DNA from 3 places in the Metasolibacillus sp. FSL H7-0170 genome. Region 2 is predicted to be linked to each of the others. Evidence: riboswitches for the same ligand, from Rfam matches in the RefSeq annotation. Region 2 holds a riboswitch; each other region holds the start of a gene.
The links. A riboswitch is a leader RNA that binds a small molecule or an ion and turns the genes downstream of it on or off. The one in region 2 is predicted to bind thiamine pyrophosphate.

Region 1 (7,965 bases), 1.3 Mb from region 2:
GATTCAAATAAAAACGCACGTGGTGCTGCAATCTCTGGATCTAATAAACGTTCAAAGTTTTTCTTTACAACTTCCGCATTAAAATCTTCCCCATCATGGAATTTAACACCTTCTACAAGCTTAAACTCCCAAGTTACATCATCAATTGCTTCCCAGCTTTCCGCTAGACTCCCTACAATTTCATCGTTTTGATTTTTCTTTACAAGTCCTTCTGTAATATTGGACAACACGGAGGCAGATGGCACGTCTGTTGATAAATGTGGGTCAAGATTTGCCGCATCTGATAGTGTCGCCAATACTAGGTCGCCACCAGTAACCGCTTCTGTTTGCTCACCCGAAGTATTTGCATCTGTATTAACTTCGCTATTTTCCACATCGTCACTATTACAAGCAACAAGAATTATGGAAAGTAGCATTAATACCAAAAATAGTAATCCTTTCAATTTTCCCATTAGTATACCTCCATTTTTACTTCCCTATTATTTTTAAGGAATTCAAACTAAATGCTACCATTGTTAATAGAATATTTCAATGAATATTCTAAATTTTTATTCAATTTTTATTTTTATAAATATAATTTTTTTATTAGAAAAATAAAGAACTTAAATTCCCCACTCTGATAAACAATCAAAAATTCTCTACAATATCACTTAATACACAACTTCTTTCTCTTATGCAGAAAATAAAAATCATTACCCTCTCTATTCAATAAAATATTTTAAAATAATAAACGGAAAATTTTTTATGCATAATAATTCCATTGATTATCCATCGTCTATAGGTGGAGTAAGCTTTTACTAAATTACCAAAAAGGCTGTCCGAAAAGTATTCCTTTTCGGACAGCCTAAGCTTTTATACTAAATATTTGCTAAACATTTTTGTACCTGCTGCTTCACTTTCGACACATAAAACATTGACTCGTTGCAAAGAGACCGTTTCAAAATAGCTTTTCAGACGCCATCCTTTATTACGATTGCACCTTAAACTGACTAATCTCCGACTGTAAGTCATTCGCCATCGTTTCCAATACATTTGCAGAGCTTGCAATTTCCTCATTAGCTGCTGTTTGTTGTTCAGCAGAACGCATAATATTATGTAAGCTTAGCGTAATACCATTTGCAATTTCCGCAATATCGTTCGCTACATGGCTCGTTTCATTTGTTTTATTATTTACTGTACGCACAATGTCTGTTACATCATTTGTACGTGTACTAATATTAGCTACATATTCTACGATATTTTTAAAGGCTTCCCCAGTTTGTTCAACCGATGCTCGCCCTTCTTCCACATACTTTGTACCACTATTAATTGCTGTTACTGCGCTGGATGTTTGGCTTAAAATATCATCAACTAATGTACGAATATCATCAGCTGCTCTACCCGATTCCTCTGCTAATTTTCTTACTTCATCTGCGACAACTGCAAACCCTTTTCCGGCATCTCCAGCACGTGCTGCCTCAATTGAAGCATTTAAAGCTAATAAGTTAGTTTGATCTGTAATGCTTGTGATTAACGCTAAAATCGAACTAATTTCCTTCGATTTCTCGCCTAATGCATTGACAACTTCTGTCGATTCATTCACAGACTTCTTAATTGTATTCATCTTTTCAATGGTTTGCTCAATTAGCTCTATTCCTAAATCTGCTTTTTGGTTCGTTTCAGCCGCTACATCTGCTACATCTTGGACGACAGAGGATACCTGACCCATTTCTTTGCTAATTAAATCCGATGATTCTGATAATTTTTGCATCTGCTCTAACTGCCCCGCTGCGCCAACGACCATACTTTGAATAGAGTTAGAAATCGTTTCGACAGATGTGCTACTTTGCTCTGTAATCGCCGCAAACTCTCGAGTATAAGCTGTTACATCTGTCGAGGCTTTATTTGCTTTTTCAATCACTGTTCCGATTTGCTCTAGCATATGATTAAACTCTGTTGACAATTGCCCTATTTCATCTTTGTATTTATCGTCAATACGTACTGTTAAATCACCATCAGCTGCCTGTGCCATTGCCTTTAGTACTCGATTCATTCGCTTTAAAATAATATAGCGTGTACATAGCGCAATAATTACTGTTCCGATAAATAATGAAATGAATGTATTAATTACAACGCCCGCAATACCATCTAATTCAATTACTTTACTAACTTGTAAACTAATAAATTGTGAAATATGTGAGCTAATAAATAAACTTAGCCCTACAGCTAAAATCATTTTAAATATTAAACTTTTCCAAAATTTTATTTCACGAGAAAATAATTTTTCTTTTACCATAGCTGCTCCCCATTCCTATGTAAATCTACTATCATTGTAAAATAAACATTAAAATTAGTAAAATAGTTGCTCCTCACCCAATCACTTAGTCCTATTTATCATTATAATATTCTTGCCAAAAACGAGTATAGAGCCCTAATGAAAAGGCGATATCATTTTGTAAATTGCTAATCGCAATATTTATACGTTTGCGCGAATAAGTACCCTGCTTATTTATATGATAAGCTACTGTTTCCTCCATGTGCATTAATAAATCGACCATTTGTTCTAAATACATTTTCGCCTCAGTTGAAAGCATCGACTCTTGAAAACCTAAATGAATAAGAGCATTTTTGGCAGATTGAACATTTGTTAAAATTTGTCCCCACTGCGCACGTTTCATAGGTCTATTGAAATCTGTCAGCCAGCTCATCTCATACAATGCCAATAAGGAAATCGAATAAGACACAACATAATCTGGTTGCAGCGCTTTTTCCTCATATAGCGATTGCAAAACCGCTAAATCCTCCTTATATTTCTGCTGACGCATTTCATTAGTCTCTACTGCGACAGTCGGATATACACTAAAAATTGAATATGGAAAGATAATGCCTGAGAACAGCGCAGCAACTAGTAGCCCAATAATTAAAAGCTTCAGTTTTCGTATTATTCCTCGCCTTTTCGCCTTCATCATGGTTTTGATTGATGCCTCCATTCTTTGAAAAAATCTAATAGCTTTTTATGTAATTTTTCATCCACATTTATAATCTCACAACCATGATTATCGTATAAAGAGAAAATTTAATCAGCGGGGGTTTTCCTCATCCTCACTGATTGTTAGTTGAACCAATTGGGCTTTTATGCGCAGTGGAGCTCCCACTTAACCGTAAGCGTCTTAGGGATAAATTACTTTAATTCCATTTAATTCCCCTTGGCATACGAAATTTAATATAACGAATGACATTTTCTATATATCTTTCTATCGGCTGACTTGTATCAACTACTAAACATTTGAAATCGATTGGCTTTTTTGCACTGTTAAGCGTAGCATAAAAGCCTTCCTTCGAACGAATTTCACTAATTTGACTGAGCATCTTTTCTCTGCTTTTTAAACGATGATTGATTTCCTCAAAATCATCAAGGTAGCATTCAATATATTTATATTCTGCATCATATTTTTGAGCTAATTTTATTCCCTTTTCAATCATTTCCTCGTATAAGCACGGGCTATCAAGAATCACACATTTCAATAGTAATGAATTAACTGATAATTCCATCGTGACATTCTAGAAAACATATGCTATATTGTTAACTAATTGCATAGCCATCCACTGGAGGTGCCGTTGTGAACGGCTGAGATCAAAGTAAACTTTGGGATTCCTGGAACCTGATCTAGTTGATACTAGCGTAGGAAAGTGGTCGCCTATTATTTGTTACGATTTTTTAAGTAAGCGTTACTTTTCCTATGGGAGAAGTAACGTTTTTTTATTGGAGGAAACTAAAATGATTCATGCTATTACGAGTGGTCAAGGCTTTACACCACAAACAATTGACCAAATAAAGGATGTCGCTACTCGTGTTGATGCCATTATTATTCGCGAAAAGCAGCTCTCACTTACTGAAATCGATAACGCAATTGCCGCACTTTTACAGGCTGGTATAAGTGCAAAGCAATTAATCATTCATACATATGTGGAGCTCGCTTACAAATACGACTTACTTGGCTGTCATTTTGCAGCAAATCAGGCTGTAAATGTGACACAGCATCCTTTTATATGTGGGCAATCTACGCATACAAAGGCTGAAGCGTTACAAAGTGCTGAAAGAGGTATGCATTATTTATACTTTTCTCCTGTCTTTCCAACAACCTGTAAACCAAGTGTACCAGCGCTAGGGCTTCAGGCACTTGCTGAAACATGCCGTACTGTCAAAATACCCGTGCTTGCACTCGGTGGTATAACAAGCAGCAATGCACAACAAGTGATGCAGGTCGGCGCACAGGGCTATGCCGCAATATCAATGTTTTTTAACTAAGGGGAGCAATTTATGAAGTGTCAAGGCTTTACGATTATCGGTGGTGGGGTTATTGGATTATCTATCGCCTATCAATTATTAAAACAGCAACAGCCTGTGACGATTTTCCATACAGAAAAAACAACGACAGCATCACTCGCTGCTGGGGGTATGCTTGGTGGTCAAAATGAATTTCACACCCCTTCGCCCCTTTATCATTTAGCGCTGGAAAGTCGAGAGCTACACAAATCACTCGCCGAGGAGCTATTACATTTAACTGGGCAAGAAGTTGGTTTATTACCTTCCGGGCTAATTAAAATTGCAGCTGCTGAGGAAGTTAGAGTAAATTTGCAGCAGCAGTATCAATTTTTATATCGGGACCACCCTACCTCTGTACAATGGCTAAATCAAACAGAGTTACAGCAATGCGAACCTTTATTGGGTCATTCTATTACAGAGGGCTTCCATATATACGAGGACCATCAAGTAAATGCAAGAAATTTAACAAAGGCTTTAGCACTCGCTGTACAGAAGCTTGGCGCAAATATAATTGAAGAGGAAGTTATTGCGATAGAGAAAGAGCAACAACAAGTTACACATATCCAGACAGCCTCTAAGCACTACGCTGTTCAGCAAGCTGTTTTGACTGCGGGTGCCTGGACAGCGAAGCTTGCAGCCAAACTTCATATTACTTGCCCGGTGCACCCAGTAAAAGGGGAATGCTTAATGGTAAAAGCGGCACAGCTACCGAAGGCAACCATTTTTTCAACAGATGGCTGTTATATCGTACCAAAGCACAATAATCGTTTATTGATTGGTGCTACGAGCTATCCTCTGCTAGAAGATGATGCAGTAACTGTCGGTGGCATTTATTCTTTATTATCCCGAGCTATTCATATGATGCCATCACTAACGAAGGCTGAGATTGTCGAAACTTGGTGTGGTGTGCGGCCACAAACAATAGACGGACTTCCAATTATGGGTACTACGCAATATAGCAATTTATTTATATGCACAGGACATTATCGCAACGGTATTTTATTAAGTGCCATTACTGGGCTTTTGTTTAGTCAATTCTTATTGGGTGATAGCGTAGCAAAGCAACGGTTAGCGCCTTTTTCATTGCAACGCTTTACGATTTAAAGGAGGTGTGCATTTTGCGCTTATACGTCAACGGTCACAATATGGAAGTACCACAATCTATTACAACTGTTGTCCAATTACTAGAACATTTACAGCTCAATAAAGAGCTTGCCATTGTTGAAGTAAACGCGGAAATCTTACAGCCTGCGGAACGTGACAGCAAGGAAATTAAAGCAGATGACCATATCGAAATTGTACAATTTGTAGGAGGAGGATAATCATGCTACATATCGGACCATATCAATTTAATTCACGCCTCTTATTAGGCACAGGGAAATTTAAAGATTTTGCTACACAGAAAGAAGCGGTGGAAGTATCTGAAACAGAAATTTTAACATTTGCTGTGCGTCGTATGAATATTTTTGAGCCAACACAGCCAAATTTTTTAGAAAAAATCGATGTACAAAACTATACACTCTTACCAAATACAGCAGGCGCGAAAAATGCAGAGGAGGCTGTGCGCATCGCTAACCTTGCGAAAGCCTCTGGTTTATGTGATATGGTTAAGGTCGAAATCATCGGTTGTAATCAAACATTACTACCGGACCCTGTAGAAACATTACGTGCTACAGAAATGCTATTGGAGCAAGGCTTTATCGTCTTACCATACACTTCCGATGATGTGTTGCTAGCAAAGCGCCTACAAGATTTAGGCTGTCACGCTATTATGCCAGGTGCTTCTCCTATCGGGTCAGGTATGGGAATCGTCAATCCACTTAATTTATCCTTTATTATCGAGCAAGCAAAGGTGCCCGTTATTGTTGATGCTGGTATTGGTTCCGCTGCAGATGCGGCTCAGGCAATGGAGCTTGGCGCGGATGCCGTATTATTAAATACCGCTGTCTCAGGAGCTAAAGACCCTGTAAAAATGGCTTCAGCTATGAAGCATGCAATTATTGCTGGACGCGAAAGCTTTGAAGCTGGACGCATACCGAAAAAAATGTATGCAACAGCATCTAGTCCATTAGAAGGTATAAGCAGGTGAGCCGTTATTCAAGACAGGAGCGCTTTCTCCCAATTGGCACTACTGGACAAGCTCTTCTTGCTGAAAAGCATGTCCTCATCGTTGGTGTCGGAGCACTTGGTGCAACAATTGCTGATTTGCTAGTGCGGGCAGGGATTGGTGAGATTTCGCTGATTGACCGAGATTTCGTCGACTTATCTAATTTGCAGCGTCAAATGCTATACAGTGAAGCCGATGTGACCGCCCGTTTACCAAAAGCGACCGCCGCTAAAAGACGCTTACAGAAAATTAATCATACATTGACAATCCATGCTTATAACGAGGAAGCCAATGTCGAACTTTTTGAGCATATACTAGCAACACAATCTATTGATTTGATAATTGACGGTACAGATAATTTCGATATTCGTTTTATCATCAATGATATTGCTCATAAATACAGGATTCCATGGATTTATGGTGCGTGCGTTGCATCAAGCAGCCTTTCCTTTTTCATTAAGCCAGGAAAAACTGCTTGCCTGCACTGTATAATGGGTGGATTACCTACTACAGGACCAACTTGTGACATGGCAGGGATTTTAGCCTCTGCCTCACAAGTAACAGCAGCCCTACAAGTAGCAGAGGCATTGAAATATTTAACAAATAATGAAACCGCGATGCGCGGAAGCGTTTTTTCAATTGATGTGTGGCTAAACACCTTCTCCTCTATCAAGGTGGATGCACTAAAAAAGCAAATCTGCCCAACATGCGGAGAAAAACCAACATATCCATTTTTGCAGCCCAATGCCACAACAAAATTTGCCTCACTATGTGGTCGCGACACAGTTCAAATTCGCCCTGTTTATAAAATGCGTGATTTATATGCGTTAAAAAAGCAGCTAACTTCCGAGAAAATAACACATTTCAATGATTTTCTCATTAGCTTCAATGTAGAAAATTATCAGCTCACCGCATTTAAGGATGGGCGCGTTTTCGTGCACGGCACTGCCGACATACAACAGGCAAAAAGCGTCTATTATCAATATTTTGCTTAATAAAGGAGAGAACAACTATATGAAAACACCACCATTTACTACATCCTCATTTTAAATTCAATTTTGAGGAGGAAACAATATGCAAGCTTTATTAGTAATTGATGTACAAAATGGATTGGTTAATCTCACACACTGTGATGATACATTAGCGAATATCGAAAAATTGATTCAAGCATTTCAAGAACAGCAAAAACCTGTTATTTTCATTCAGCATACCGATAATGCCAAAGAAAGTGTGCTCCACCATGCAGGAAAAGGGGCTGATATTATTGCACGCTTTCAGCCATATATTGAGCATCTTGTTGTTAAGCAAACACCAAGTGCTTTTTATCAAACAAACTTGCAAGAGCTGTTAGCAAGTTTAAATATTGAGCATGTATATATCTCAGGCTTTAATACGGAGTTTTGCTGTCAATTTACAGCGATTGCGGCTTATGACCGCGGGTTCCGCACAACATTTATCGAGGATGCTACAAATACAGTAAACAACGCCAACACCTATGAAATGACTGGCTTAGATATCCGAGATTTCGTCGGAACTGTATTGCATTGGTCGA
Region 2 (7,965 bases):
GGAATCGTTTGAGAAGTAATCAGTAAAGGATAGAGAGATTGCTCTAAAACCTTTGAATAATGCATGGCTATAGCTATTGCAACCCCCAACACAAGAGAGATAGACAGGCCTATGCTAATAACTGCAAATGTAGCTGGAAGATGGGATTGCAATAATACGTCTTTCAACTCCCACAATTTGATAATAACCTGGGAGGGTGATGGGAGAATAAATGAAACATGAACAAGTCTTGCAACGACCTCCCAAACTACAAGTGTTGTGGAAAGTAATATGGCAGAATACATATATCTTTTCATTAGGTCACCTTCATTTTAAAATAATCGATTAGTTCATTTTTCAAATTAATCAATGAAGGCTCATCTAATTGTTGTCTGCTTCTCGGTCTTTTTAATGGAACATTGATTTCTTCAATCGTATGAATTGGTGTTTCACTAATGACAAAAACCTTGTCCGATAAAAATAATGCCTCTGAAATATCATGCGTAATAAAAACAATCGATGATTTAGTTTGATTCCATTGTTCTAACAGCCACTCCTGCATATACAGCTTTGTCATCGCATCAAGGGCTGAGAAGGGTTCATCCAATAGAAGTAAATCTGAACCAGTTAATATAGCACGTAAAAATGACGCACGCTGTCTCATCCCTCCTGATAGTTCATGGGGATATTTATTGTAAACATGCTCTAATCCGAAATCTTTTAATCTATTTAAAACTAATTGTTTATCGTATTTCTTATTTTTTCCTTCGAGTGGTAAAGCAACATTTTCCGCTATCTTTCGCCAAGGAATAAGTAAATCTTTTTGTGGCATATAGCCTACTTTACCTAGACGATTCGTTTCTTCATAACCATTTAGAAAAATAGAGCCTTCTGTTGGTTGTTCCAGTCCCACAAGTAGTCTAAATATAGTTGATTTACCTGTTCCACTTGCCCCAACAATACTGACAAACTCACCTTTATTTACTTGAAAATTTAACTTATTTAAAATATAGTGTGGCTGATCATAATAAAATGATACATCTTTAAACTGCAGTACATAATCATGCTTTTTATCCATACTCATAAAGTCTTTCATCCTTCTTGTTCAATTGATTTCCGCGTTCCCCTTTAACTTATGTTGATACCAAGATAAACCTCCATTTCTGTCACTTTTTCTTGGTGTTTGTCCATTCGTAAACAAAATGAATCATCGTTTTCGTAAAAGCAATAAGTTGATCGATGGAGCAAGATTCATTTACTGCATGAGCATTTTGAAAATCGCCTGGTCCATAAATGGCAGCTGGGATACCTGCGTCGCCAAACCATCCACCATCAGTAACGGAAGGAGATACATCAATCGTAGCTTCTTTTCCATGGTTCATTTGGTGAGAGGAGGACAATAATTGAACAGCTGGATGATTCGGATCAACTTCTAGTGAAGGGAAAATTTCGCCTTTGTCTTCAATCATCGAACTTCCTCCCCACACGAATGTCGGCGGATAGTGCCTTAGCCATGGATCCGACTTTGCAACAGAAAGTATATGTTCCTCAATCTCTCTAGATACCTCTTCATAAGTTTCATTAGGGTAGTAGTGAACAGTAATCCATAGTTTACATTCGTCAGCTATAAAAGCGGGCTGTCTTCCACCTTCAATAACAGCAGGGTTGATTGTATTTGTACCAGGTGGAAATCCTTCATATTGCTTAGTAACCGCCCAATGGCGCTCTAAATCTTGCAATCCTTCTATTATTTTCATCATTTTTTCAATGGCACTTGCTTGCAATAGTCCGCCACCTGCGTGAATCATATTTCGTCTCATAGCATCATGAAATGTTTTAGCACTTTTTATCGTAATCCAACCCGTGATTACCCCGCCTTGACCTTGTATATGTAAATCACTCGTATCAACAACAAGCGCAAAGTCGGCTTTATATCCTCGCTCACAACATTGAAGTGTACCAGCCTCTCCGACTTCTTCTCCGATGACAGATTGGAAAATGAGATCGCCCTTCACCTCAAATTTTGCCTCATGTAAAAGTTTTAATGCAAATAGGGCCCCTGCAATTCCTCCTTTCATATCAGCTACGCCCCTACCTATAATAGCCTCTTCAGTTACTATTGGATCAAAAGGATTCGTTAACCATTGTTCGTCATCTCGTATTTCAGCTACATCAACATGCCCATTAATAATTAAACTGCTATATAATTCAGGTTCCGTTCCTTTTTTCACCCCAACGACATTGGGGTCATCTGGATACACATCCCATATATCAATTTCAAAATTAAGATTTTTTAAATAATTTGCGATAAATTGTTGAATATTTTTTGTATTTCTTGCAGGTGGTGCGGGTGTTTCAAACTTTATAAGTGTAGTAACCAAATCAATCAATTCTTGTTTGCGATTTTCTACTTGAAGCATCAATCTCTCGATATTATTTGTCACAACATTCCCGCCTTTTTTGTAATAGAGAAACCACTTGCGAAAAGAAGTGGTCTGAAATCTATCAATTTATTTTCATGAACCGCTTCTTTCTACTAGGATGTACTAGTTTGTAAGTAGTAATACACCCTCTCTAGTGGTCAGATTCTATTTAATTATTCTTTTCCTGTCCATTCGATTATTATTTACACCAAATCAATATTAAATTTTTGCTAATTCTTTTACTGGCCACATTGAAATGTTTTCAGCCATATCCCAGAACATATATTCAAAGTAACTTGTTTTCACAAATATTTCTTCTAGTTTATTCAGTTCATCTTCTGGCTTTCCTTGTGCAATCTCATTGATTAAATCGATGCAATCTTCAGCAATTTTAGTAAACCCGTCAGAAGAATACATTTTAACCCAGTTTCCATAGAGTTCATGCTCTAAAGAATTTGGCCATTCAGCTAATTTTTTACCAATCCAATTGTAACTCCATGCACATGCTAATACTGCTGCAATCGTATTCTCTACTCCGCCTAACTGTGCTTGGCTAAGCATATAGCTTGTATACGCTGTCATTGTAGCAGATGGCTCTGTATTTTCTAATTCTTCGTTGGAAATCCCAAATTTCGCTGCATACTCACGGTGTAAATCCATTTCAAAATTCATTGTTCCATGCAATAAATTTGCAAAAATAGTCATTGTTTTTAAATCATTGGCTTTGGCACTCCCAATTGCGAAAACTCTAGAGTACTCTATTAAATACACATAGTCCTGCTTCATATAATGTATGAATTTTTCCTTATCAAGAGTCCCTTCCCCAATCCCCTTTACAAAAGGATGTTCTAAATAACTATTCCATACAGGCTGCACTTTTTTAAATAAACGATCAGAAAATGTCATTGAATTTACTCTCCTTTGTCATTACTAAAATATAATTGAGTAGGGGGAGCGATGAACTCCTTACCTCTCAAACTTACGTATGAATTTGTATACGGTGGTTCAATTAAACAGAAAGAGCTTTGTTTTGTTTGGCAAGCTCACCTAATCATACCTAGCCTTCTGTGAGATTTGTGTTCCTCAAATCTGTGTCTTGTCTTCAGAACTCTCTAGATTCAGCCCCTTTCTTTTTAGATAACCCTTATTTTTGTCATGGAAACTCGGAATTTGCACCTGAGAGTACATGTGTATACTAGGCACAAAAAACCCATTCCTGTAGTATAAGGAATGGGTTAATGTATATAACAAAATATATGCACATATTTCACCATTACTTCCCTACGCTAGTACGACCTAGATCAGGTTCAAAGGGTCAAGACTTGTCTCTCTCAGCAAAATTATGCTCCCCTAGTAATTTGAATATTTGATTGTATCTAGCTAATCATAGACATAATTGTTTGTCAAGTGGCCGCTTACAGTTACTTTCCTTTAAAACAAAATAAACAGCTCATTGTGATAAGGATTATTAATATAAAATAATCTCTAGATTAGTATTGAGAATATAATATTAATGCACCGTTCAACTAGCTTGTTATCTTTTGCTGCAACTTGTCAATATAGACATATAAAAAGTCGCTTAACACACAAAAGTTTCTAAATTCACGTAAATGCTTGTACTCCAATATATCACTAGTTAAACTAGTAATATAAAGTATAAAAGGATGGTGGCTTTAATGACGAATGAACAACCAATCGAACATGAGAATAACGAAACGATTAAAGCAGTAGAAACGCTTTTTGTCAATGAGTTTACGAATGGTGTATTAGATCCAAATAAGCCGATGCTTGGTCCGCTCCGAAATGGCGGGACAATTATTGCCAACACAGCACCTGGCTGCTGGGGACCAATGCTAACACCTGAAATACGAGGCGGGCATGAAGTAACAAAACCGGTATACATAGAGGGTGCTGAAGTTGGAGATGCACTTGTTATTAAAATTAAATCAATTCAAGTAACGTCCATTGCGACTGCATCTGGTACGGATGAAGCACTGCCAGACCGTTTCATAGGTGACCCATTTGTGAAAGTAAAATGCCCTGGCTGCGGCAAGCTACATCCACAAACGAAGGTTCAAGGAATCGGACCACAGGCAATTCGCTGTGCAATTTGTGATACAGCAACTGCGCCATTTGCTATCACAAATGGCTATACGATGGCTTTTCACCATAATGAACAATTAGGTGTGACAGTGGGCAAGGACGGTGCGCGAAAAATTGCGTTAGATGCTAATCATTATATGCGAATACCTGAAAACTCGAAGCAAAATCCTGTCGTAAGTTTAGCGCCTTCTGATTTAGTTGGCGTGTTAGCAAGAATGCGCCCATTTTTAGGGCAGTTAGGCACAGTGCCTTCAAAAGCGCTACCTGATTCACATAATGCGGGTGATTTTGGTGCGGCATTAATCGGTGCACCACATGAGTTTATTTTAACTGAGGAGGAATTAGTCTCACATAAAACCGATGGCCATATGGACATTAGCCGCGTACGTCAAGGAGCTACTATTATTTGCCCTGTAAAAGTGGAGGGTGGCGGTGTTTATATCGGTGATATGCATGCAATGCAGGGCGATGGTGAAATGGCGGGACATACGACAGATGTTGCCGGCATTGTACAATTACAAGTAAGCGTGCTAAAAAAGGTAGCTATCGACGGGCCAATTATTTTAGCGAATGAGGAGGATTTACCATATACTGCAAAGCCATTCACGAAAGAGGAAAAGCGCTTAGCACGAGAGCTAGCAGAGGAATATGGATTAAAGCAGCTAGAGGAGGCATTGCCTATTTCGGTTGTTGGAACGGGCGTCAATCTAAATATTGCAACGGATAATGCGGTGGAACGGGCAGCAGCCTTACTAGATTTATCTAGCGATGAGGTGAAAAATCGTATTACCTTAACAGGTGGCGTCGAAATTGGTCGACTACCGGGTGTGGTCACAGCAACATTCCAAGTACCGAAAACATTGCTAAAGCAAGCAAAAATATATAAGCCAGTAAAACAGCAGTATGATTAAGGATAGGGGGCTGTCCGAAAAGTGAATATCTTTTCGGACAGCCCCTGCTTCTACATTAACTATTTGCTAAAAATGTTTGTACCTGTCGCTTCGTTTTCAGCACAAAAAAACTGCTTCTGCAATGACCTGTCACAAAAGGGTCGTCCCAAAATGACTTTCTAGACGACCTCTTTCCTTTTGCAGAGATGCCGACAAAAAACTACAGCAACCTGTCATCACGTTTGATATAGTAGAAATAGAATGTTATTAAAAGGGGGGAGACGTATGCTGCAAATAGACGAGCAGCTGTATAGCATGACAGGGGGAAAAATAGGGGAGCCATTCATGCGTGCAATTGCAGGAATTTCGAATGAAACGTCTATTATTTGGGGCGAGCTCCTTCCACTAGAACAAATTTTAATCAGTGATGAGCAAGCACTCACTTTAGTAAAAGGCTACTGTATCGAGGATGTAGCCGCCTTTTCGGGAGTAGAGCAAGGTGTGACGAAGGTGCTGCAAGATTTAATGCTTGATAATCATGACGCACATATATTGCAGTATATGGCGCTTCATCAAACAGTTGAGGCGCAAGGTCTACTGCGATTTTTAACAGGGATTGATATGGTGCTTCCTATGCAGGAGATGAAGGTTTTAGCAGTTCATAAAGTTGAGAATAAATGGCTGATTCATCCAATATGGCAAGATAATCAATCTTTTTGGAGCACACTATATGCTAAAAAATTGTATAGCATATTTATGCAAGTCGACATTGAGAATATACAAAATCCAGCCTTACTCATTTTGGAGTTGCAAAAAGCACTCAACCAAGCAATGTCTAAAAATCGCGTGGCGACAATTGTCCATCAATTAATCAACCACATCACACAGCGCAGTGGGGCATCCTATGAATTAAAAACACTACATTTAAGTGATGTCATTATTCATTTTACAAGTGGCTCAAGACATTTTCGTAAGTTAAGGAAGCGTATAGCCCAGCTTGAAGCGGTATGGAAAGAGGGGGAGTGGGCTTTAACAGAAAAGGAAAGAACACTGCTTGCTTATATACTGCTTGAGGAGGCAGTAGCACGCAAGGATACAGAGCAAATTTTGGTACAGGGGCTTTTTTTAATCGAGGAGGAACGTTTAAACAATCATATTGTTGAATTGATGGTTGAATATAATGAGGTACTTAAAATTATTCCGCCACAGCCAGAAACAATTGTGAAGGCTTATAATAAAAATTGTGGGGAGTTTATTCTATATTATGTTATAGAGGCACTTGCGAAAACGAATCAGTTTAAACGAATAATTGCATTATTAAAAGATTATGAAATTGCATCCTGTATAGAAATTTATCAATATATAAATGGAGTGCAGGATGCGGATTTATTACATAAATTAGAGGCTGGTGTGCAAAGAGGCATCGCTCATATTGTCGATGGCTCTACGCAGCATATTCGCCAGTCTTTAACAAAGTGGCAGGAGGGCTATCAAATAAGAAGAGGACCATATGCTGAGATTGCTCTGATGACCTCAAAGCATGTATGTAATATTTTAAAGTCATTATGGGCAACAGAACAATTCGAGTTATTTGAGCGGTTAATAGAAATTTATCGAAAATATTTGTTTATACCGGCTCATTTTGAACAACTTCGAGCATTTGTTGCCGCAACAGTTCATTCAAATGACTTTTGATATGGCCCCAATTGGTACATTGCTCATTGGCTTGGAGCGGGGAATGAAGACATAGCGGCTTAGCTCCCCTTTATAACGAAGTTGCATATAAGGCAGCTTGCCCAAATCAGTCGGTTTCATAAAATATGGGCACAGCCCATCCAAAGGGAAACCAGCCTCTTTTAATAAAGTCGCTATAAATTGCGAGCAAAAGAAGGCCCATTCACGTTCTAGCTTAATGCGACAAGCTACACCGATTAAGCCAATGAAATTATAGCGGTACTTGTCCATATGCTGTTTAAAGTATTGAATTTTTTGCTGCAATATTCCGTATTGCTCGTCCGTTACATAGCATTCATAAATGGCACAATTGGCAGAGCGTAATAATTTAGAGTGAATATTTTCTTGAACAAAGCCACCGATAAAAGGATTGTTTTCAAACTTTCTACCAAAGCTATACATCTCAGTTAAATTGCGGTCAAATGCAATAGAGACATGATTGAAATTTTCTTGTGTATATAGTTGTATGGCGCGAGAAAGAATTGACCCAGTTTCTGTTAACACAATATAAATTACTTTACCCATGAAAATCACCTCAATATTACAATAACAGATAAAAATGAAGAAATAGTATAATTATTTATGAAAGAAGTCTTAATATTTAGTACGTTTAAAACGCAGAAAAGATTCATCATATGAAAGATTATTTTTTTGATGTCGAGAAGCTCTTCTAGTATTAGAAATTAACTAGGCTTTTTGTTTGTCCTTCATCGCCTTTTACGCTAACAAGTGAGAATGAAGTACTTCAAATTTTTAGAGTGACATTGAAACATCATACTGAAATAATTCTTTTATTTCAAGTTTTTCGTTGATAACTTTATATTAAAGAAAGTTTG
Region 3 (7,965 bases), 1.0 Mb from region 2:
TGAAGATAAAGAAAACACCTACAGCAATCCCTATGACAATAGGAATAACATGTGAAATCAGTGCGCGTTTTGCATGGTAGCGAACCTCTTCATCCTTCGATACTAGCCATACAATAATTGGCGCTATAAATGGTGCAAAGAAGATACTCAAATAACTAAGTGCACTTAAAATTTTACGGTCCTCCATGAAATCATCCCCTATAAAAATTTTACTTTAATCTAATTTTATCTACGTATGAAGACAAATAGAAGTTTCAAAAAGATTTTGTGAAGAAATATGAATTTTTTTGAATGAATTTGAAATAAAGTTGTTGATTAATCTTATAATTCTAATTATTATATAGCTAATAGTATGTTGGGGGTGGAACGATGCTAACAGTTGAGCGACAGCATTTAATTCGTGAGCTTTTAAAACAACAAGAGATTGTAACGATGCAAGAATTAATTGAAATAACGAAAGCGTCCGAATCAACAATCCGCAGAGATTTAATTCAATTAGAGCGCGCTAAAATATTAAAGCGCATTCATGGAGGCGCTTCAAGATTGCAAGGCAAATTAATTGAGCCAAGTATTTCTGAAAAATCCTTCAAAAACCTTCAGGAGAAAAAAGCACTTGCTGCTTATGCAGCGAGCTTTGTAGATGATGGTGATTGCATTTATTTAGATGCTGGAACGACGGTTTATGAAATGATTCCTTATTTACAGCAGAAAGAAGTAGTTGTTGTCACAAACAGTGTGCATCATCTTGATTTATTAATAGAAAATAATATTAAAACTTATTTAATCGGTGGTGCAATTAAGCATAAAACAAAGGCAATGATTGGACGTGGTGCGCTAATTAGCCTTGAGCAATATCGTTTTGATAAATGCTTTATTGGGGCAAATGGTGTACACCTTGAATATGGCTATACAACGCCAGATCCAGAAGAAGCGATGCTTAAAAAAGCAGCTATACAATTAGCGCGGGAAGCATATGTGCTAGTAGATGCTTCGAAATTCGAGGAAGTATATTTTGCTAAAATAGCTGACTTGCAGGAAGCGATAATTATTACAAATGAAATTAAAAATAATATGCAAAAAACATTGCATGCAAAAACTAAAGTAAAGGTGGTCGAAGCATGATTTACACGATGACATTAAATCCATCTATTGATTATATCGTGGAAGTAACACCTTTTCAGCTAGGTGCACTCAATCTTATTCAAAAAGAAGCAAAATTTCCAGGGGGCAAAGGAATAAATGTATCGCAAGTGTTGAAGCGATTAGGGACAGATAGCAAGGCATTAGGATTTGTAGGAGGCTTTACAGGTAATTATATTGTGAATGCCTTACAGCAAAAGGGAATAGCGACGGATTTTGTTCATGTTCAAGAGGATACGCGCATTAATATTAAGCTTAAGACGGGACAGGAGACGGAAGTCAATGGACGTGGACCGACAATTCAAGAGCTGGAGCTAGCAAATTTATTGAATAAAATTAATCGATTGGCTGATGGGGATGTACTTGTATTAGCAGGAAGTATTCCACAGTGTCTGCCAGCAACAATTTATGAAACAATGGCAGCGACAGTGACGCAAAAAGGTGCGAAGGTAGTTGTTGATACAACAGGCGAAGTATTATTAAATGTTTTGCCAAATAGCCCATTTTTAATTAAGCCGAACCATCATGAGCTTGGTGAGTTATTTAATGTCACGATAGAAACTATAGAAGAGGCAATTCCTTATGGGAAGCGACTTGTTGAAATGGGCGCACAGCATGTGATTGTTTCAATGGCTGGTGCTGGTGCTTTGTTATTCAGCAAGGAGTTGGCGCTTTATGCAAATGTACCGAAGGGTGTACTGAAAAATTCAGTAGGTGCAGGCGACTCTGTCGTGGCAGGGTTTTTGAGTTGTTATTTTCGCATGGGAGATGTGCAGCAGGCATTTCGGTATGGGGTGGCTTCTGGTAGTGCTACGGCCTTTTCATTAGAGCTATGTACGCAAGCAGAAGTAGAGGAGCTACTGCCGCAAATTCAATTAATTCACGTATAAGGGGGAGAGAAGGATGAGGATTACTGAGCTGTTGAAAAAAGATACGATGATTTTAAATTTAGCTTCAACATCTAAAGAGGCGGTGATTGATGAGCTAGTATCGAAATTAGATGTGGCTAATAGATTAGTAGATGCTAAAGCCTTTAAAGAAGCTATTTTAACACGCGAAGCACAAAGTACGACAGGTATCGGGGAAGGGGTGGCGATACCACATGCTAAAACAAACGCAGTGCGCACGCCAGCACTCGCTTTTGGACGCTCACAGGCGGGTGTTGATTTTGAGGCATTAGACGGTCAGCCAAGTCATTTGTTTTTTATGATAGCTGCCTCAGAGGGGGCGAACAATACGCATTTAGAAACATTATCGCGCTTATCGATGTTATTAATGGATGCGGCATTCCGTGAGCAGTTATTGAAGGCACAATCAGAGGATGAAATTTTAGCACTTATTGATAGTCAGGATCATGAGGATGAAGAACAACCAATAGTGTCAGCAAAGTCAGTAGCTTCACCCGGGGCAAAAATTTTAGCTGTAACTGCGTGCCCAACAGGTATTGCTCATACGTATATGGCTGCTGATGCACTTAAAACAAAGGCTGCTGAAATGGGTGTGGATATTAAAGTTGAAACGAATGGCTCAACAGGTGTGAAAAATGCGCTAACGGCAGAGGAGATTGCGGAAGCGACGACTATTATTGTAGCGGCAGATAAACAGGTTGAGATGGCACGCTTTGCTGGGAAGCATGTGATTCAAGTGCCAGTAGCAGATGGCATTCGAAAAACGCAGCAGTTAATTGAGCGTGCGTTAGAGCAAGATGCACCTATTCATACAGCAACAGGAAAACAGGAAGGAACAGAAAAGGAGAAGCGCTCAGGCTTTTACAAGCACTTAATGAATGGTGTATCAAATATGCTTCCGTTTGTTGTTGGTGGCGGTATTTTAATCGCAATATCGTTTATGTTTGGAATTAAAGCATTTGACCCGACAGATCCTTCTTATCATCCAATTGCCGAAGCATTGAACACAATCGGTGGTGGTAATGCATTTGGTTTAATGATTCCAGTATTAGCGGCATTTATCGCGATGAGTATTGCAGACCGACCAGGCTTTGCACCGGGGATGGTTGGTGGCTTCATGGCAGCAACAGGTGGGGCAGGTTTTTTAGGTGGTTTGATTGCAGGGTTTTTAGCGGGTTATTTAGTGCTTGGTCTGAAAAAAGTATTTGATAAATTGCCTACGTCACTAGAAGGAATTAAGCCTGTACTGCTTTATCCTCTATTTGGCATTTTATTTACAGGACTTATTATGATGTACATTATAATTGAGCCTGTAAAAGGGGTAAATGAGGCAATTACATCGTGGTTATCTAGCCTCGGGACAGGAAACTTAGTTATGCTTGGTTTATTGCTCGGTGGTATGATGGCAGTTGATATGGGTGGACCGATTAATAAAGCGGCCTTTACATTCGGTATCGCTATGATTGATGCGGGAAATTTTGCACCACATGCAGCAGTAATGGCAGGGGGTATGGTGCCACCATTAGGTTTAGCACTTGCGACAACATTTTTCAAACGCAAATTTTCCAAAAGGGAAAGAGATGCAGGGAAAACATGCTATATTATGGGCGCATCTTTCATTACAGAGGGCGCAATTCCATTTGCAGCAGCAGACCCAGTCCGAGTGATTCCAGCTTCAATTATAGGTGCAGCAGTAGCAGGGGCATTAACGATGATATTTGGTATTGGACTTCCTGCGCCACATGGTGGTGTATTCGTTTTCCCTGTTGTTGAAGGAAACCCAATCCTATACTTGCTAGCAGTAATAGTAGGTTCCATTGTCACAGCGCTTATTGTTGGCTTATTGAAAAAGCCAGTAGCTGAATAACTAGATATGCATTAGTTAACTACTTTCAGTAATCCACTAAAACGTATTGAAATACAAAGCGATATTCAGTACAATGAAACTGTTCTAACAAATAAATCATCATATGACCACAAGGGGAGCCGATTAAGTCGGCTGAGATTGTACACTCGTTGTACTGACTCTTTGAACCTGTAAGTTAAAGCTTGCGTAGGGATGTGGATAGAAACCGACTTCTAAGCGATGTTAGGCTCTGTCCTAACATTGCTTTTTTGTTTTCTATTCTTCCTCTTGGTTCCAATGAACAAAAGAAAGGAGACTTGTTATGAACAATAAAAATTTAGTAATTTTAATGGAAATCGCGATTATGGCAGGACTTAGCTTTATTTTAGGCAAGCTGGCATTTAGTCTTCCACAGGGCGGCTCAATAAGCTTTGGCATGCTACCAATTGTATTAGTAGCGTTTAGACATGGTGTACTTGCTGGTATGGCAACAGGATTTCTTGAGGGTATAATCAGTGCGATGATGGGCGGCTATATTTTGCATTGGTTTCAGGCCGTTTTAGATTTTGGGCTAGCCTCAACGGTAGTTGGTTTGGCAGCAGTAATGCGCAAGCCACTATTAAATGCGCTTCATGAAAAAAATAAAAAAGCGATTACACAATATATGACGATAGGCGTTTTGCTCGGTGCTACTCTTTCGTTTATTACGCATGTGTTATCAGGTGTTGTGTTCTTCTCTCAATATGCAGGAGACCAAAACCCATGGATTTACTCAATTATTTATAATGCAACACATATGATTCCGTCTGCTATTTTAACAATAATTGTAGGCTCTTTATTGTTTTCAACTGCGCCAAGATTATTAAAGGTAGCATAAAGTAAAATATCAAGAGGTTATCTGAAAAATCATTTTGAGACGACCACTTTGTACCGAAAGCGAAGCGATAGGTACAAGCATTTTAGCGAATATTTGATATAGAGTTAGGGAGGCTGTCCAAAAAGCCGTGCATAGCGGGCATTTTGGACAGTAGCGATGATGTTTCACAAAATGTTGATTCATATAAAGTGAACCTTCAATTAGTGGGGGCTTTGCCCCCCACTGATTGGTGATAGAGGAACACAAGCTAGGATCTTCGCATCCTGCGAAAACGCTTGTGTGACCAACATCGTGTTGGCCTCATTCTTAGTTTTTACAGGCTGTTTGATCCCCCACTTAAACATCCTGTTTTTATCTGCTGTTTTGAAGTGGGGGTCTTACAGCCTGCTTCTGCGGTTACTCGTCGCAAACAAATTTGTTAATACGCGATAAACAGAAAACGCCTCTTTTAAAAATGGGATGGACATTGGTTTTAGCTGCGCTATCCTTCAGTAAAAGGGAAGCGATGAAAACATCGATTTCAATGCGGTGTCAAAATAAAATAGACTTTTCGGACAACTCCCTTTGGTAGTTGATGAAAATGAATGAAATTTTCAGCCAAGAGCTATAGCAATAAGCAGTCCAAAGGATATTGAGCAAATTAGGATAATTGGGACTAATAGAAGACCTATATATCTTAATAATCTACTCCCTGTTTTCATTTTGAAGCCTAAAACCCCCACTACAAAGCTCAAGATAAAACAAAGCAGTCCTACGCCACAAAATATATAAAACAAGGTTACCTCCCAAGTAGTAAGAGGCGGTGGTCCTCCAGGCGTAGCTATACTTCTATTCCACCCTACTGACACACTTGAAAGAATAAAAAATAGCATGCCTAAAACTGCAAGAATTATTGAATATATGGAAAGCCTATTCATAAAAAACCCTCCTAATCAAACCATTTATAATTGATGATTTTAGCAAAGAAGAAAGGGCTGTCTCAAAAATCGAGCTTCTCCTCAGTACAATGAAAAATTAGCTTTATGCTTATTTTAAATTTTACGCCTTGGCATAATTGATTTGAATAAGCAATACCAAAAACGACCAAAATACCGACTTAGCACGGTTGCCTCCTAAAGCGTTTCTTTTAATAATGCTTTAATACGTCGTTTATCCGCATACATACTTTGATAAATCCAAAGACCTTGCTTATAAAAAATATCAGCAGATAAATGAAAGCCTAAAGAAAGGGCAATTACGTGAAATAATACGGGCATGTAAAAAAGAATATCGATTAACCAACTTGTTTGAAGGTGGCAATATTTCACTAGTAATACATACATTAAATGCAAAAGAGTAGAAAGGAAAACTAAAATACCCAAACCCATTACTATCGATATATAAAATGGGACGTATTGAAATGAGGAGGTATAACGTAAAAAGCCTCCCAATAATACAAAGCAAAAACTTAGTAACGCAATACCTAATAACCTTGTTTCTGTCATTTTAAAATTATTAAGTAATAACTTAACAATGATAGATGTTAAAATGAAAATAGGGATGATAAATAATACTAAATAAATAGCTAAGCTTGTCATTGCATCACCTCATGCGTTTGAGTAAATGCTTAATTATTGTAATTTTCGGAAAATTTATAATTTTGTTAATGGAAGTCCATTATACAATTTATTTGTACATTTGTGGTATAGTAATTAAAGATTTTCTTTAAAGGAAGGGCGTTTAAGATGATTGTAACTACTCAAGAAGAATTAGATGCGTTTAAAAAGATTGGTCGTATCGTCGCGGAAATCCGTGAGGCGATGAAATCTGCTACGAAGCCAGGTGTTACAACAAAAGAACTAGATGAAATAGCTGGACGCATGTTTGAGGAGGCAGGTGCGCTGTCTGGACCTAAAGGAGAGTATGATTTTCCGGGGTATACTTGCATTAGTGTGAATCACGAGGTTGCACATGGTATCCCTGGTGATAAAGTAATTCAAGAGGGCGATTTAGTCAATATTGATGTATCAGGCTCCTACAACGGCTATTTTGCAGATACAGGCATCTCTTTCGTTGTTGGTGAAGGCTATGCCGATAAGGAAAAATTGTGTACTGTAGCAAAATCTGCTTTTGAACGTGCAATGACGAAAGTAAAAGCAGGTTCAAAATTGAATCAAATCGGAAAAGCGGTTGAGCGTGAGGCCAATGCAAATGGGCTAACAGTCATTATGAATTTAACAGGACATGGTTTAGGGCGTTCACTGCACGAAGCACCTGACCATATTTTAAATTACTATGATGCGTGGGATTCAACAATTATGACAGAGGGTATGGTGCTTGCTGTTGAGCCTTTTATCTCAGCGAAGGCAGAGCATATCGTTGAAGCAGGTGATGGTTGGACATTTATTACTCCAGATAAATCACTTGTTGCACAAATTGAGCATTCTATTATTGTGACAAAGAATAAACCAATAATTTTAACAGAGCTAGAAGATTAAAGAAATAGGGGCTGTATGAAAAGCGTATGAATAAACCGCTTATCATACAGCTCTTTGCTGTTTTGTTGAAAACATTAAGAAGCTCCCTCTATGCTAACCACATAATTAACATCTAGGACCAATGTTTTTTGCGACGAGTAACCGTAGGAGCACATGTTTTTTATACCGATAACAAGGCGACAGATATAGAAGTTTCCAAACCCTACAGCTGGCGAGATAATACCTTTGTTAAGCTCATTTCAGCAGGTGTTCAAACATCTGCTGATAAAGAGGAATTCAGTCTTTGTCACTGGACGGCTAAACAGCTTGAAAAAATCAATTATACCGAGGTGTAATTGATTTTTTTACAGCATTAATTATTCTTGCTTTTCGAAAAAATAAGAGAGGCAACGAGCACAGCGCTTAAAAATAGCGCCGCAGCTGTTACAAATAGCTCTTCAAACCCATTATGCCATGCAATACCTAAATAGCCCCAAATAAATATGGAAGGTAGTAGCCTATCAAAATAACGATAACGAAAATGAAGTGCCATTGCAGCCCCGATAGTTAATAAAATAACAGCCCATAAAGCATTACTTAACCCTAAGCCATGCCAATTATTATAAACCATCGTATATGAGAAAAAGACATATGTTAAAAATAGCATCCAGCCAAAAAATAATGAGATTGCTACACGCCCTTGGCGCGGCTTCCTCTTTAAGGAATATGTCCGATAAA

Region 1: linked by a shared signal. The riboswitch ahead of MHH70_RS04560 (thiamine phosphate synthase) and the one ahead of tenA (thiaminase II) in region 2 are both predicted to bind thiamine pyrophosphate.
Region 3: linked by a shared signal. The riboswitch ahead of thiT (energy-coupled thiamine transporter ThiT) and the one ahead of tenA (thiaminase II) in region 2 are both predicted to bind thiamine pyrophosphate.

The regions. Positions count from the first base shown of each region.
Region 1 covers NZ_CP151964.1:951,375-959,339, forward strand. The annotation lists gene MHH70_RS04540 (glutathione ABC transporter substrate-binding protein) at 1-452, opposite strand, end outside; gene MHH70_RS04545 (methyl-accepting chemotaxis protein) at 968-2,275, opposite strand; gene MHH70_RS04550 (hypothetical protein) at 2,367-2,948, opposite strand; gene MHH70_RS04555 (hypothetical protein) at 3,166-3,531, opposite strand; TPP riboswitch at 3,578-3,685, shown strand; gene MHH70_RS04560 (thiamine phosphate synthase) at 3,758-4,288, shown strand; gene thiO (glycine oxidase ThiO) at 4,301-5,410, shown strand; gene thiS (sulfur carrier protein ThiS) at 5,416-5,628, shown strand; gene MHH70_RS04575 (thiazole synthase) at 5,631-6,395, shown strand; gene MHH70_RS04580 (ThiF family adenylyltransferase) at 6,392-7,408, shown strand; gene MHH70_RS04585 (isochorismatase family protein) at 7,488-7,965, shown strand, end outside.
Region 2 covers NZ_CP151964.1:2,202,481-2,210,445, reverse strand. The annotation lists gene MHH70_RS10190 (ABC transporter permease) at 1-296, opposite strand, end outside; gene MHH70_RS10185 (ABC transporter ATP-binding protein) at 296-1,057, opposite strand; gene MHH70_RS10180 (acetylornithine deacetylase) at 1,146-2,423, opposite strand; gene tenA (thiaminase II) at 2,622-3,308, opposite strand; TPP riboswitch at 3,664-3,764, opposite strand; gene MHH70_RS10170 (acetamidase/formamidase family protein) at 4,079-5,416, shown strand; gene MHH70_RS10165 (hypothetical protein) at 5,681-7,090, shown strand; gene MHH70_RS10160 (hypothetical protein) at 7,076-7,654, opposite strand.
Region 3 covers NZ_CP151964.1:3,232,302-3,240,266, forward strand. The annotation lists gene MHH70_RS15065 (DUF4870 domain-containing protein) at 1-187, opposite strand, end outside; gene MHH70_RS15070 (DeoR/GlpR family DNA-binding transcription regulator) at 370-1,122, shown strand; gene pfkB (1-phosphofructokinase) at 1,119-2,030, shown strand; gene MHH70_RS15080 (fructose-specific PTS transporter subunit EIIC) at 2,044-3,915, shown strand; TPP riboswitch at 4,018-4,125, shown strand; gene thiT (energy-coupled thiamine transporter ThiT) at 4,217-4,771, shown strand; gene MHH70_RS15090 (hypothetical protein) at 5,884-6,348, opposite strand; gene map (type I methionyl aminopeptidase) at 6,496-7,248, shown strand; gene MHH70_RS15100 (hypothetical protein) at 7,377-7,583, shown strand; gene MHH70_RS15105 (hypothetical protein) at 7,601-7,965, opposite strand, start outside.